One region of the Aminobacter sp. SR38 genome, then DNA from elsewhere that is predicted to be linked to it. Evidence: predicted binding sites of a transcription regulator. Region 1 holds the regulator's gene; the other holds the start of a gene.

Region 1 (5,815 bases):
CAGATCGACCTCGACGTGCCGGAAAGCCGCCGCAAGGTGTCGGACCAGCAGGTCGAATGGATGAACAAGCTCAAGGCCGAAGGCGTGATGGCCGAGCATTTCAACACCGGCCTGTTCAGCTACGGCGCATCAAGCCGTCCTGAAACGTCGGGCGTCGGCGTAGCCCTCATCGGCTCGTTCTACATGATGGTGATCGTGCTTTTGCTGGCGCTGCCGATCGGCGTCGCCGCCTCGATCTATCTCGAGGAATTCGCCAAGAAGAGCCGCTTCACTGACCTGATCGAGGTCAACATCAACAACCTCGCCGCCGTGCCGTCGATCGTCTTCGGTCTGCTCGGCCTGGCCGTGTTCATCAATTTCCTCGGCCTGCCGCGTTCGGCATCCTTCGTCGGCGGCCTGGTGCTGACGCTGATGACGCTGCCGACCATCATCATCGCGACGCGCGCCGCCTTGGCTGCCGTGCCGCCGTCGATCCGTTCGGCAGCGCTTGGCCTCGGCGCCTCGAAGATGCAGATGGTGTTCCAGCACATCCTGCCACTGGCCGCTCCCGGCATCCTGACCGGCACCATCATCGGCCTGGCGCGTGCGCTCGGCGAGACAGCACCGCTTCTCTTGATCGGCATGGTCGCCTTCGTCGCCGACTATCCCAAGACGCCGTTCGATCCCGCAACCGCACTTCCGGTGCAGATCTACATGTGGGCGAACGAGGCCGAACGCGCCTTTGTCGAGCGCATGTCGGGCGCCATCATCATTCTTCTCATCTTCCTCATGGCCATGAACATCGTCGCCATCGTCCTGCGCCGCCGCTTCGAGCGCCGCTGGTAGGGCATGGACAAGGAGCATCCTGCTATGAACATCATGACCGAAAAATCCCTCGACGACGCGGTGAATGCTGAGATGAACGCCAGAACGAACGAAATCATCAAGATGCGCGGCGACAAGGTGACCGTGCACTATGGCGAGAAGCAAGCGCTGTTCGGCGTCGATCTCGACGTTCGCCAGAATCAGGTGACGGCGCTGATCGGCCCGTCGGGCTGCGGCAAGTCGACCTTCCTGCGCTGCCTCAATCGCATGAACGACACCATCGACGCAGCCCGCGTCGGCGGCAAGATCACCCTCGACAGCGAAGACATCTACGATCCCAAGATCGACGTCGTCGAGCTGCGTGCCCGCGTCGGCATGGTGTTCCAGAAGCCGAACCCGTTCCCGAAGTCGATCTACGAGAACGTCGCCTACGGCCCGCGCATCCATGGTCTCGCCAAGAACAAGGCCGAGCTCGACGTGATCGTCGAGAAGAGCCTGCAGAAGGCCGCTCTGTGGAACGAAGCCAAGGACCGCCTCAACGAGCCGGGCACCGGCCTGTCGGGCGGCCAGCAGCAGCGCCTGTGCATCGCGCGCGCCATCGCCGTTTCGCCCGAGGTGATCCTGATGGACGAGCCGTGTTCGGCGCTCGACCCGATCGCCACCGCCAAGGTCGAGGAGCTGATCGACGAACTGCGCGAGAACTACACGATCGTCATCGTCACGCACTCGATGCAGCAGGCGGCGCGCGTGTCGCAGCGCACGGCGATGTTCCACCTCGGCTATCTCGTCGAGGAAGGCCCGACCGACAAGATGTTCACCAACCCCGACGACAAGCGGACGCAGGACTACATCACCGGCCGCTTCGGCTGAGTGGGTTTCGTCGCGGCACACGATACGAGGAAGAAATCATGGGCGAACATACAGTCCGGTCCTTCGACGAAGAACTTCAGCACGTCGACCAGCTCATCCGCGACATGGGCGATCTTTCCGGCGCAATGGTGGCCGGCGCCATCCGCGCGCTTCTCACGTCCGACCAGGCACTGGCGCAAAACGTCGTTGCCGACGATACGATCATGGACGCCAAGCAGCGCGATCTCGACAATTCGGCGATCACTCTGATCGCCAAGCGCCAGCCGATGGCGCAGGACCTGCGCGCCGTGGTCGGTGCCATCCGCATGGCGGGTGACCTCGAGCGCATCGGCGACCTCGCCAAGAACATTGCCAAGCGCGTCGGCGCCGTCGGCCAGTCGCCGACCCCGCGCAATCTCTCGCATTCGATCGATGCGATGGCGCAGCTGGTGCTTGGCCAGGTTCGCGGCGTCGTCGATCTCTATGTCGCGCGTCAGGCCGAGGGCCTGAAGGATCTGCGCGCCGACGACCAGAAGATCGACATCCAGTACACCGCCGTGTTCCGCGAACTCCTGACCTACATGATGGAAGATCCGCGCAACATCACGGCCTGCACGCATCTGCTGTTCTGCGCCAAGAACCTCGAGCGCATCGGCGACCATGTCACCAACATCGCCGAGAACGCCTATTTCGTCGTGACGGGTACGCAGCTGCCGCTGAACCGGCCCAAGGTCGACGAGACCACGACGACGGTTCCGGCCTGAGCATTTCCGCAACCGCATGCGTTTGGCGCGGGGGCGCTGCATAGGTTAAATCAGCGCATGGTCCACAAGCGGCCATGCGCAAGGACAAGGTATAGCCAATGATCGCTCCCAAGGTCATGGTCGTCGAAGACGAAGAGCCGCTGGGCGTGCTGCTTCGCTACAATCTCGAATCCGAAGGCTATCAGGTCGAGGTCGTCACGCGTGGCGACGAGGCCGAGATTCGGCTCCAGGAAAACGTGCCCGACCTGCTGGTGCTCGACTGGATGGTGCCGGCGCTGTCGGGTATAGAACTGTGCCGCCGGCTCAGGATGCGTCCCGACACCGAACGCCTGCCGATCATCATGCTGACGGCGCGGGGCGAGGAAAGCGACAGGGTGCGCGGGCTTTCGACCGGGGCCGACGACTACCTGGTCAAGCCGTTCTCGACGCCGGAATTCATGGCGCGCGTCAAGGCGCTGCTGCGCCGGGCCAAACCCGAGGTGCTGTCCTCGGTGCTCAAGGTCGGCGACATCATGCTCGACCGCGAGTCGCACCGCGTCTACCGCAAGAAGAGCGAGATCAAGCTCGGGCCGACCGAATTCCGCTTGCTCGAATTCATGATGCGGCACCCGGGCCGCGTGTTCTCGCGCAGCCAGTTGCTCGACAATGTCTGGGGCGAGACGATCTATATCGACGAGCGCACCGTTGACGTGCATGTCGGGCGCCTGCGCAAGGCGGTCAACAACGGCCGCATGCCTGACGTGATCCGGACCATTCGCGGTGCCGGCTACGCCATCCGCGAGGACTGAGCCGCTTCGGGCTCTTTTCCGCTCAGCTAGGCGACGTCGGCACCGGCACGGCGTGGAGCCGTGCCTGCGGCAAAAATCTCCTGATCAATGGCAAGCAGCGCGCGCATCATCGCGCCCTCGCGTTTGAGCGGAACCTCGTTGGGTTCGGTGTCGAAGGAGATCGCCTTCGAGTGCAGCCCGCCCGCCGTCTTGGCGATGGCCGCGCGCACATGTGGCTCCATGATGTCGAAGGCGGTTGCGCCGACGCCGACGAAGGCGAGGGGGGCGGGGTCGAACAGCGCAAACATCGAGCCGAGTCCAAAGCCGATGGCTTCGCCGGCCTTGCGAAAGGCCTCGCGTTCGGGGCCATCATGGTCACGTGCCGCATCGGCCACGGCCCTGATGTCGTCGTCGGACAGGTCGGCCAGCGGCTCGGCATTCTCGTCGCCAACCCTTGCGTTGCGCCAGATGGCGTAGTTGCCGGCATAGGCCTCGATGCAGCCGCGGCGGCCGCAACGGCAAAGCGCGCCGTCCGGGCGGTGGATCATGTGGCCGAACTCGGCACCCGACGACTGCGTGCCGGTGAACAGCTCGCCCTTGATGACGAGGCCCATGCCGATGCCGTGCGAGAGCAGGATGGCGATGAAGTCGTCGCGATAACGCACCGGATCTCGCCAGCGGAGGGCCTCGGCGATCATGTTGCAGTCGTTCTCAACCGAAACAGGTACGCCGAACTCCTGCTCCAGCCGGTCGGCGAAGGGGATGTCGTCGTATCGGGTGATCGGAGACCACAACAGCTTGCGCGAGGCGGCGTCGGTGATGCCCTGGACGGCGATGGCGATGCGTAGGACGGCGCCGCCCGAAGCGCCGGCGCTGTCGATCAGGCGCCGGACCATTCCGACGCATTCGTCGACCAGCGCCTCGGCAGGCATCTGCTGCGTGACAAGCCGCCGGGTCTCTTCGGTCACGGTGTTGCCGGCATAGTCGATGATGGCGGCGGACAGGCTGTTGAGCGAGAGCACGACCGCAACGACAGACGCAGCATCGGCATCGAGCATCAACCCGACCTGCGGCCGCCCCCGTTTCATGGAGACGGGTTCGCTGAACTTGGCCTCGGCAAGGATGCCTTCTGATATGAGATCGGAGGAAATCGTCGAGATCGTCGAATGGCTGAGGCCGGTGGTGGCGGCGATTTCGGTGCGCGATGGCTGGCTGGCTCGGCGAACCGCGGATATAACCATGGCGCGGTTGCGCCGTCTCAGATCGTCGTGACGTATGCCGACCGACATGTGCTCGTCTTCCTCCCGGCGAAGCGCTGCCCTTCTTAAGCGGCAGTCCCTTACGCGCCAAGTGATTGTGACAGAGCCAGCGCCAAATGTCTCTATTTATTTCGGGCTCCGAAAAAAATAAGGAGCGCTCGCGAAACCATGTTGACAGTGGCCGGGCATTGAGTCAGTATTTTTTCGAGGCTCGAAAAAAAAGAGCTTCTCCAAGGGCTATCGCGAAGTAGGCGCGCCCATTGGGCGCAGGGAGGAAATAATGAAAAAGTTTACCACCGCCATCCTGGCGGGCGTTGCCATGACTCTGTCGCTTACGGCAGTGGCTTCGGCAAAGGACAAGGTCATCGGCGTCTCCTGGTCGAACTTCCAGGAAGAGCGCTGGAAGACCGACGAAGCCGCCATGAAGGCCGCCATCGAGGCCGCCGGCGACAAGTACATCTCGGCTGACGCGCAGTCGTCGCCGGCCAAGCAGCTGACCGACGTCGAAAGCCTGATCTCCCAGGGCGCCAACGCCCTGATCATCCTGGCTCAGGACGCCTCGGCCATCGGACCGGCTGTCGACAAGGCCGTCGCCGAAGGCATTCCTGTTGTCGGCTACGACCGCCTGATCGAGAACAAGGATGCCTTCTACCTGACCTTCGACAACAAGGAAGTCGGCCGCATGCAGGCCAAGGGCGTGTTCGCCGCCAAGCCTGAAGGCAACTACGTCTTCATCAAGGGCAGCGGTGCAGATCCGAACGCCGACTTCCTGTTCGCCGGGCAGATGGAAGTGCTCAAGGAAGCCGTCGACGCCGGCAAGATCAAGAATGTCGGCGAGGCCTATACCGATGGCTGGCTGCCGGCCAATGCCCAGAAGAACATGGAACAGTTCCTGACCGCCAACGACAACAAGATCGACGCGGTCGTGGCTTCGAACGACGGCACCGCCGGCGGCGCGATCGCAGCGCTTCAGGCACAGGGCCTTGCCGGTTCGGTGCCGGTGTCGGGCCAAGACGGCGACCATGCCGCGCTGAACCGCATCGCGCTCGGCACTCAGACCGTCTCGGTGTGGAAGGACGCGCGCGAGCTCGGCAAGAACGCCGCCGAAATCGCCTCGCAGCTCGCCGATGGCAAGAAGATGGAAGAGATCGCCAACGTCACCAAGTTCAAGACGCCTGGCGGCCTCGAGCTGAACTCGGTCTTCCTGACGCCTGTTCCGATCACCAAGGACAACCTCAACGTCGTCATCGACGCCGGCTGGGTTGGCAAGGACGTGGTCTGCCAGGGCGTGGCGGCCGGTTCGGTCGCAGCCTGCAACTGAGATCGGTTCGATCCGGTCGGTCAAACGCCGCGGCTTGCCCGCGGCGTTTTT
Region 2 (5,815 bases), 1.7 Mb from region 1:
GCGAAGGCCGAGGAGGCCGCCAAGGCGCCGCTGTCACCGTCCAACACGCTGATCGTCGAGCAGCCGGTGCGTTCCGGCCAGTCGATCGTCCATCCGCATGGCGACGTGATCGTCATGGGCTCGGCAAGCTTCGGTTCCGAGATCCTCGCCGGCGGCTCGATCCACGTCTATGGCACGCTGCGCGGCCGCGCCTTTGCCGGCGCCTGGGGCGACCGCAGCGCCCGCATCTTCTGCCGCCGCAACGAGGCCGAGCTTTTGGCCGTCGACGGCTGGTACCGCACCGCCGAGGACATGGAGCCGTCGATGCATGGCAAGGCGATCCAGGTCCATCTGGAAGACAACGCCATCCAGGTCGCGCCCCTCAATTGACAACGGAGACAACAAAATGGGCAAGGTAGTGGTCGTCACATCTGGCAAGGGCGGGGTCGGCAAGACGACCTCGACGGCTGCCCTCGGTGCCGTGCTCGCCCAGTCCGGCAAGAAGGTGGTGCTGATCGACTTCGACGTCGGCCTGCGCAATCTCGACCTGGTGATGGGCGCCGAGCGCCGCGTCGTCTTCGACCTCGTCAATGTCACGCAGGGCCAGGCCAAGCTGGCGCAGGCGCTGATCCGCGACAAGCGCGTCGAATCGCTGTTCCTGCTGCCGGCTTCGCAGACGCGCGACAAGGACGCGCTGACCGAGGAGGGTGTCGCCGGTGTCATCAACGCGCTCCGGGACAAGTTCGACTACGTGCTGTGCGACAGCCCGGCCGGCATCGAGCGCGGCGCCCAGCTTGCCATGCGTTTCGCCGACGAGGCCGTCATCGTCACCAACCCGGAAGTCAGCTCCGTCCGCGATTCCGACCGCATCATCGGCCTGCTCGATTCCAAGACGCTGAAGGCCGAGAAGGGTGAGCGCGTCACCAAGCACGTGCTGGTAACCCGCTACGATGCCGGCCGCGCGGCCCGCGGTGAGATGCTGTCGATCGACGACGTGCTGGAAATCCTGTCGGTGCCGCTGCTCGGCATCATTCCGGAAAGCCAGGGCGTGTTGCGCGCCTCCAATGTCGGCTCGCCAGTGACGCTGAACGAGCCGACCAATGCCGCTGCGCGCGCCTATGCCGACGCTGCCAAGCGCCTTGAGGGCGAGGACGTGCCGATGGTCACGCCGGTCGAGAAGAAAGGTCTCCTTAACCGTCTTCTGGGAAGGAGAGTGGCATGAAACTGCTCGACTTCTTCAAGCGTGGCGGTAGTGCACCGGTGGCGCGCGAGCGTCTGCAGGTGCTGCTCGCCTATGAACGCAACAACCGCAACCAGCCCGATCTCGTCGCCGTGCTGCGCGAGGAGATCATCGCGGTCATCGCCAAGCACGTCCAGGTCAACCAGGATGACGTCAAGATCACCATGGATCGCGGCGCCACCACCTCGACGCTGGAAATCGACATCCATATCCCCAACGCCGGCATCAAGGCCGCGGCGGCGATCTGAGCGAAGACGCAGGCTGGCTGGGCGATCCGCCGAGAGGCCGCCGGTGTGCAGGATGTCGTGCCTGCCACGCCGGCGATGGCCTGAGGTGTCGGGGCGGCAGCACCCGCATCGACGATCCCGATGGTGAGGGCAGCTTTTCAGGCTGCGGCTTCGTGAACTCGCAGTCTCGTATCTCCTTGTTGTCATGCGGCGGTCGCTGAGGGGCGTTAGGGCAGGCGGACCTCGAACGATGGACCGCAACGATGCCCGCAGATGCTCTCTCGCCCGAACTGATCGCTTATTCCAGTGGACGCAACACGACCCAGCCGCCGCATCTCGGCACGCGCTATCTACGCGCTGGTGGCTTCCTGCCTGAGCCCGGCAACACCATCGTCTGCCATGTCTCGAAGGGCTCGCCGACGCTGGAAGGTCTGGTCGAGGCCCGCGAGAAATTCCTCGCCATGCCCGAGGCGAGGCACTTCGTCTTCACTCCCATCACCAGCCTGCACATGACACTGTTCCAGGGCGTCATCGAGTACCGTCGCAAGCCGGGATTCTGGCCGGATGGCCTGGCGCTCGACGCGTCGATCGAGGAGTTGACCGAGATCATGGTCGCGCGGCTGGAGACGCTGCCGGTCTTGGAACCGTTCCAGGTCGAGGTGACACATGCGCGGCCCTCCGGCCTTCTGGTTGACGGTGCCCGGGAACGCGACCGCAGGGCAATGCGCCAATGGCGCGACGTGCTCGCCGACCTGCTCGGCTACCGCCATCCCGATCATGACGACTACCCGTTCCACATCACCTTCGCCTACGCCATCGACTGGCTCGACGACGACGCCTTGCCGCGCTGGCAGGAGATGCTGGGCGAAGTGGCCGGCGACATCAGGCGCAAGATGCCGATCCTCGAACTCGACCCGCCGGCGTTCTGCTCGTTCGAGGACATGAACCACTTCTGCGAGTTGCTGGTGCTTGGCGGCCTTGGGCGGAAATTGCGCAGGTGGGAGGCACTCGGCAGCTGAATGAATGGATCGCGGCGAGCGTCGCGATCCCGGTGACGATCTGTACGCCGCCCAGCGCTGGCGCGCCTAAAGGCGCTTGTCGATCCAACTGGTCATGTCGGCAATGGCGTCCTCTTTGCCGATGTCGTTGAGCAGATCGTGATAATGGCCCTCATAGAGCTTCAGCGTCTTGTCCCGGGAGCCGGCGGTTTCGAAAAAGTATTCGCTTCCATGGCAGACGGTGGCCTTGTCGGAGGTGCCGTGCATGATCAGCACCGGCAGGGTGATCATGGGGAACTCCTCACGCAGCCTTTCGTCGGCGCGGACGAGCGCTGCGACGGTCAGCGCCGGCTGAACCTCGTGGGCGATCAGCGGGTCGCTGTTGAGAGCTGCCACCGCATCCGGGTCGCGGGAAAAATCCTCGTTCTTGAGCTTAAGCACCGGCAGGCGCGGGGCGACGTGGCTGAGCCCTTTGATCGCAGCGAGCGCGAATCCGGGCGCCGGCACCTGGAAGGCAAAACTCTCGCAGATGAAGCCGGCAAGCTCCGACTGGTTTTCGAGCGTGTAAGTGGCCGAGACCACGCCGCCGGCGCTGTGGCCGAGCAGGAACAGCGGCAGGCCGGGATATCGCGACTTGGCAATCCGGATCGCGCCGGCGACATCGCTGACATAGTCGTCGACCGTCTCGACAAAGAAGCGTTCGCCGTCCGATTTGCCGCGTCCGCGCAGGTCGAGCGCGAAGACGGCAAAGCCGTGCTTCACGAGATGCTCCGCGCCCAGCCATACTGCCCGCCATGGGAATTGACGCCGTGGCAGATGACGACGACGGCGCGCGCCTTGCCTTCCGGTCGCCGCGACCTGAGGAAGATGTTCAGCCCCCCGGCGCTCTGGAATGTCTCTTCGGTCGTATCAGCTCCCCAAGCCTGCATCATGACTACCCCCGCAGTTGATGAAAAGAACCTCCCATCGAGGCCAAGGAACTGTGAGCGCCTTTGCTCAAGCGCGCAAGCATGGGTTGTGCAGGCGCCTGTCGGGGGAAGTCGCGACCTCTTGCGCCTAGCGCCCGGCCGGTTGGAACAGCTCGACGAGATTGCCCGAGGGGTCGACGAGCAGGATCTGCGCGCCGCCGGGGCCCTTGATCATGTCGTTGCGGAACTGCGCGCCCTCGGCCTGCAGTCGCGCCACCTGCGCCGCGAGATCGTCGACGATCAGGTGGATGCGGTTCCAGCCGCCGGCGCGCGGCTGGGCGCCATCGGACATCGGCCGTGCCGCCGAACTGGTCGGGCCGCTGAGTAACAGGCGCAGCGACCCACGGGAGACGTCGGCAAAGGCCGGCGCATAGTTGGTAAGCACCTCGAAGCCGAGATGGCGCGTGTACCAGTCGATCGAGACCTCGACGTCGTCGACGAGGTAGCGGACATTGACCATTTCAGAGTGTACCGTGTCAGATGGCATCGGTTACTCCCGGGATGGGGGCACAGTCGCCGCAGCAGTCTGCTACGACGACGCGTCCTTGCCAAGGCGGCTGGTCTAGGCGGGCGGGAGTTCGAACAGCAGGGCGCCATGCTGCCGGCCGCGTTCGACATAGCCGATGATGCGGAACCAGCGCGCGACCTCGGGGCGATCGAGCCAGCCGCGCGAGTGGATCGGCACGTTGCCGGCAAGTTGCTGGATACGGCGGATGTGACGCTTGCAGAACCGGACCGTGGGCGCGGCGAAGAATTCGTCCTGGGCGGCGAAGAGTGTTTCGGCCGCGTCCGAATGCTCGTGCCAGGCGATGATCGCCACCGGGCGGTCACCTTCGACAAGCGCGTGGGCGCGTCCTTCCTTCAGGTTCATCATCAGGTTGTCGTAGGCGCTCTTGGCGTCCTTGCCGGCGGCGGCATACTCGTCGGACATCCGTTTGGACAGGTCATGGAAGACCACCTCGAGGTCGCCGATGGTCGCTGTTCTTGCGCGCATATCTCCTCCTTCGCACCCCTGGAGGCAGTTTGCCCTAGGGAAGAACGATGTCCAGTGAACAATTTTTGGCTGTTCCGGTCGCGAGGAAAAGATATTCCAGCAACACTGCGCGTATTTCGTGCAGCAGATTTGGTGCAGGCAGCAAGTTGTTTTGCCGAGTAACAGCTGAAATCGATGGCTTGTTCCGTCTGGGCATGGTCTGTTCATTCCAGTCCAAGACGTGGCCTTCCCCCGGGCGTAGATGAAAGGGGCTGGCGGCAGGGGCCGCCGCTGCGCCGGCCGTTGCCGGTCGAGGGGCGAGGCATGGGCAGAACCGCATTGTCAGGTCATCGGGCATGGATCGGCAGTGGCGCGCTGGCGCTCTGCTACGCGATCTCGGCCTGCTCGACGACCACTGAATCGAACTTCGAAGGTCCTGGCTATTCCGACGACACGCGCAAGCTGGAAAAGCAGATGATGGCGGAGGCGACTGCGCTGGGAACGGCGCAGGGCGTCGCGGGGGTAGCCGCCTCGATGCTGCCAATGGGTGCCGGCAGCCTTGTTACCACGACGGCGGGCAGGGCTGCCCGCGACGCGATGATCATCCGCCACGACAAGGTGATGCGCGAGCAGATCGAGCGCGACAACGCCGAATTCTACAAGCGCTACGGCATTACGGAGGCGGATGCCGGCCCTGTCGTCGCAAACCGGAGCCCGGGCGGGCGCAAGCGTTGCGCCAGGAGAGGCGGGGTGCGGCGGTGCTGAGATTGCGGTCTTTTCGCAGCCTCCATCACACCCTGCATCGGAAATTCTGAAAAGCCATCCCCGAGCGGCCGTGTTCCGAAACCAGGGATGGTTCTACGATACGGCCTTCAAACCAGGCGGCCAAGCAATTGAGCCACGCCCGTTGCCAAGCCCACAAGCAGCAGGACCAGCAGTACATTTACCGACCGCTTGATGGTGTAATACATCAGGCGATTGGTCGCCTTCAGCGCTTTGATCCGTGCCAGCAGCGGTGATAGCCGGGCAAAGGCCCTGTTGGCCAGACCGCGATGGTCTTCCGGTGTGTTGGGCACGACCGAGGAACGGGTTATGCCCTGGTAGAAAAAGTTGAACAGCGCCCCGATCGGGTTCAACGGGCGTTTGACGTCGCACATGAGGATGAGACGGTCGGAGTCGGTGTCGTTGCGGACATAGTGCAGGTAGGTCTCGTCGAACATCAGCACCTCGCCATCGCGCCAGCTCTGATTGCGGCCATCGACATTGATGAAGCAGTCGTCCGAATTGGGTGTCGCCAGGCCAAGATGATAGCGCAGGGATACGGCGAGGGGATCGGCATGCCTGGTCAGTTTTGAGCGGCCCGGCAGGAAGGCGAACATGGCGCCATGCACCGCCGGCACCTGCAGCAATATCTCTGTCGTCCGGGGACA

What was found. The regulator PhoB, encoded in region 1, activates phosphate uptake and scavenging genes when phosphate is short. The targets are predictions, from matches to a motif close to TGTCATNNANCTGTCAT.
Region 2: the regulator PhoB is predicted to act here: its motif matches at 1,648-1,664, upstream of IG197_RS26695 (DUF1868 domain-containing protein).

The regions. Positions count from the first base shown of each region.
Region 1 is NZ_CP062112.1:3,788,993-3,794,807, forward strand. It holds gene pstA (phosphate ABC transporter permease PstA) at 1-825, shown strand, start outside; gene pstB (phosphate ABC transporter ATP-binding protein PstB) at 850-1,674, shown strand; gene phoU (phosphate signaling complex protein PhoU) at 1,713-2,417, shown strand; gene phoB (phosphate regulon transcriptional regulator PhoB) at 2,516-3,205, shown strand; gene IG197_RS18600 (ROK family protein) at 3,232-4,473, opposite strand; gene xylF (D-xylose ABC transporter substrate-binding protein) at 4,724-5,764, shown strand.
Region 2 is NZ_CP062112.1:5,448,289-5,454,103, forward strand. It holds gene minC (septum site-determining protein MinC) at 1-369, shown strand, start outside; gene minD (septum site-determining protein MinD) at 386-1,201, shown strand; gene minE (cell division topological specificity factor MinE) at 1,198-1,467, shown strand; gene IG197_RS26695 (DUF1868 domain-containing protein) at 1,710-2,465, shown strand; gene IG197_RS26700 (alpha/beta hydrolase) at 2,532-3,206, opposite strand; gene IG197_RS26705 (hypothetical protein) at 3,203-3,376, opposite strand; gene IG197_RS26710 (VOC family protein) at 3,501-3,899, opposite strand; gene IG197_RS26715 (hypothetical protein) at 3,975-4,406, opposite strand; gene IG197_RS26720 (hypothetical protein) at 4,710-5,150, shown strand; gene IG197_RS26725 (aspartyl/asparaginyl beta-hydroxylase domain-containing protein) at 5,258-5,815, opposite strand, start outside.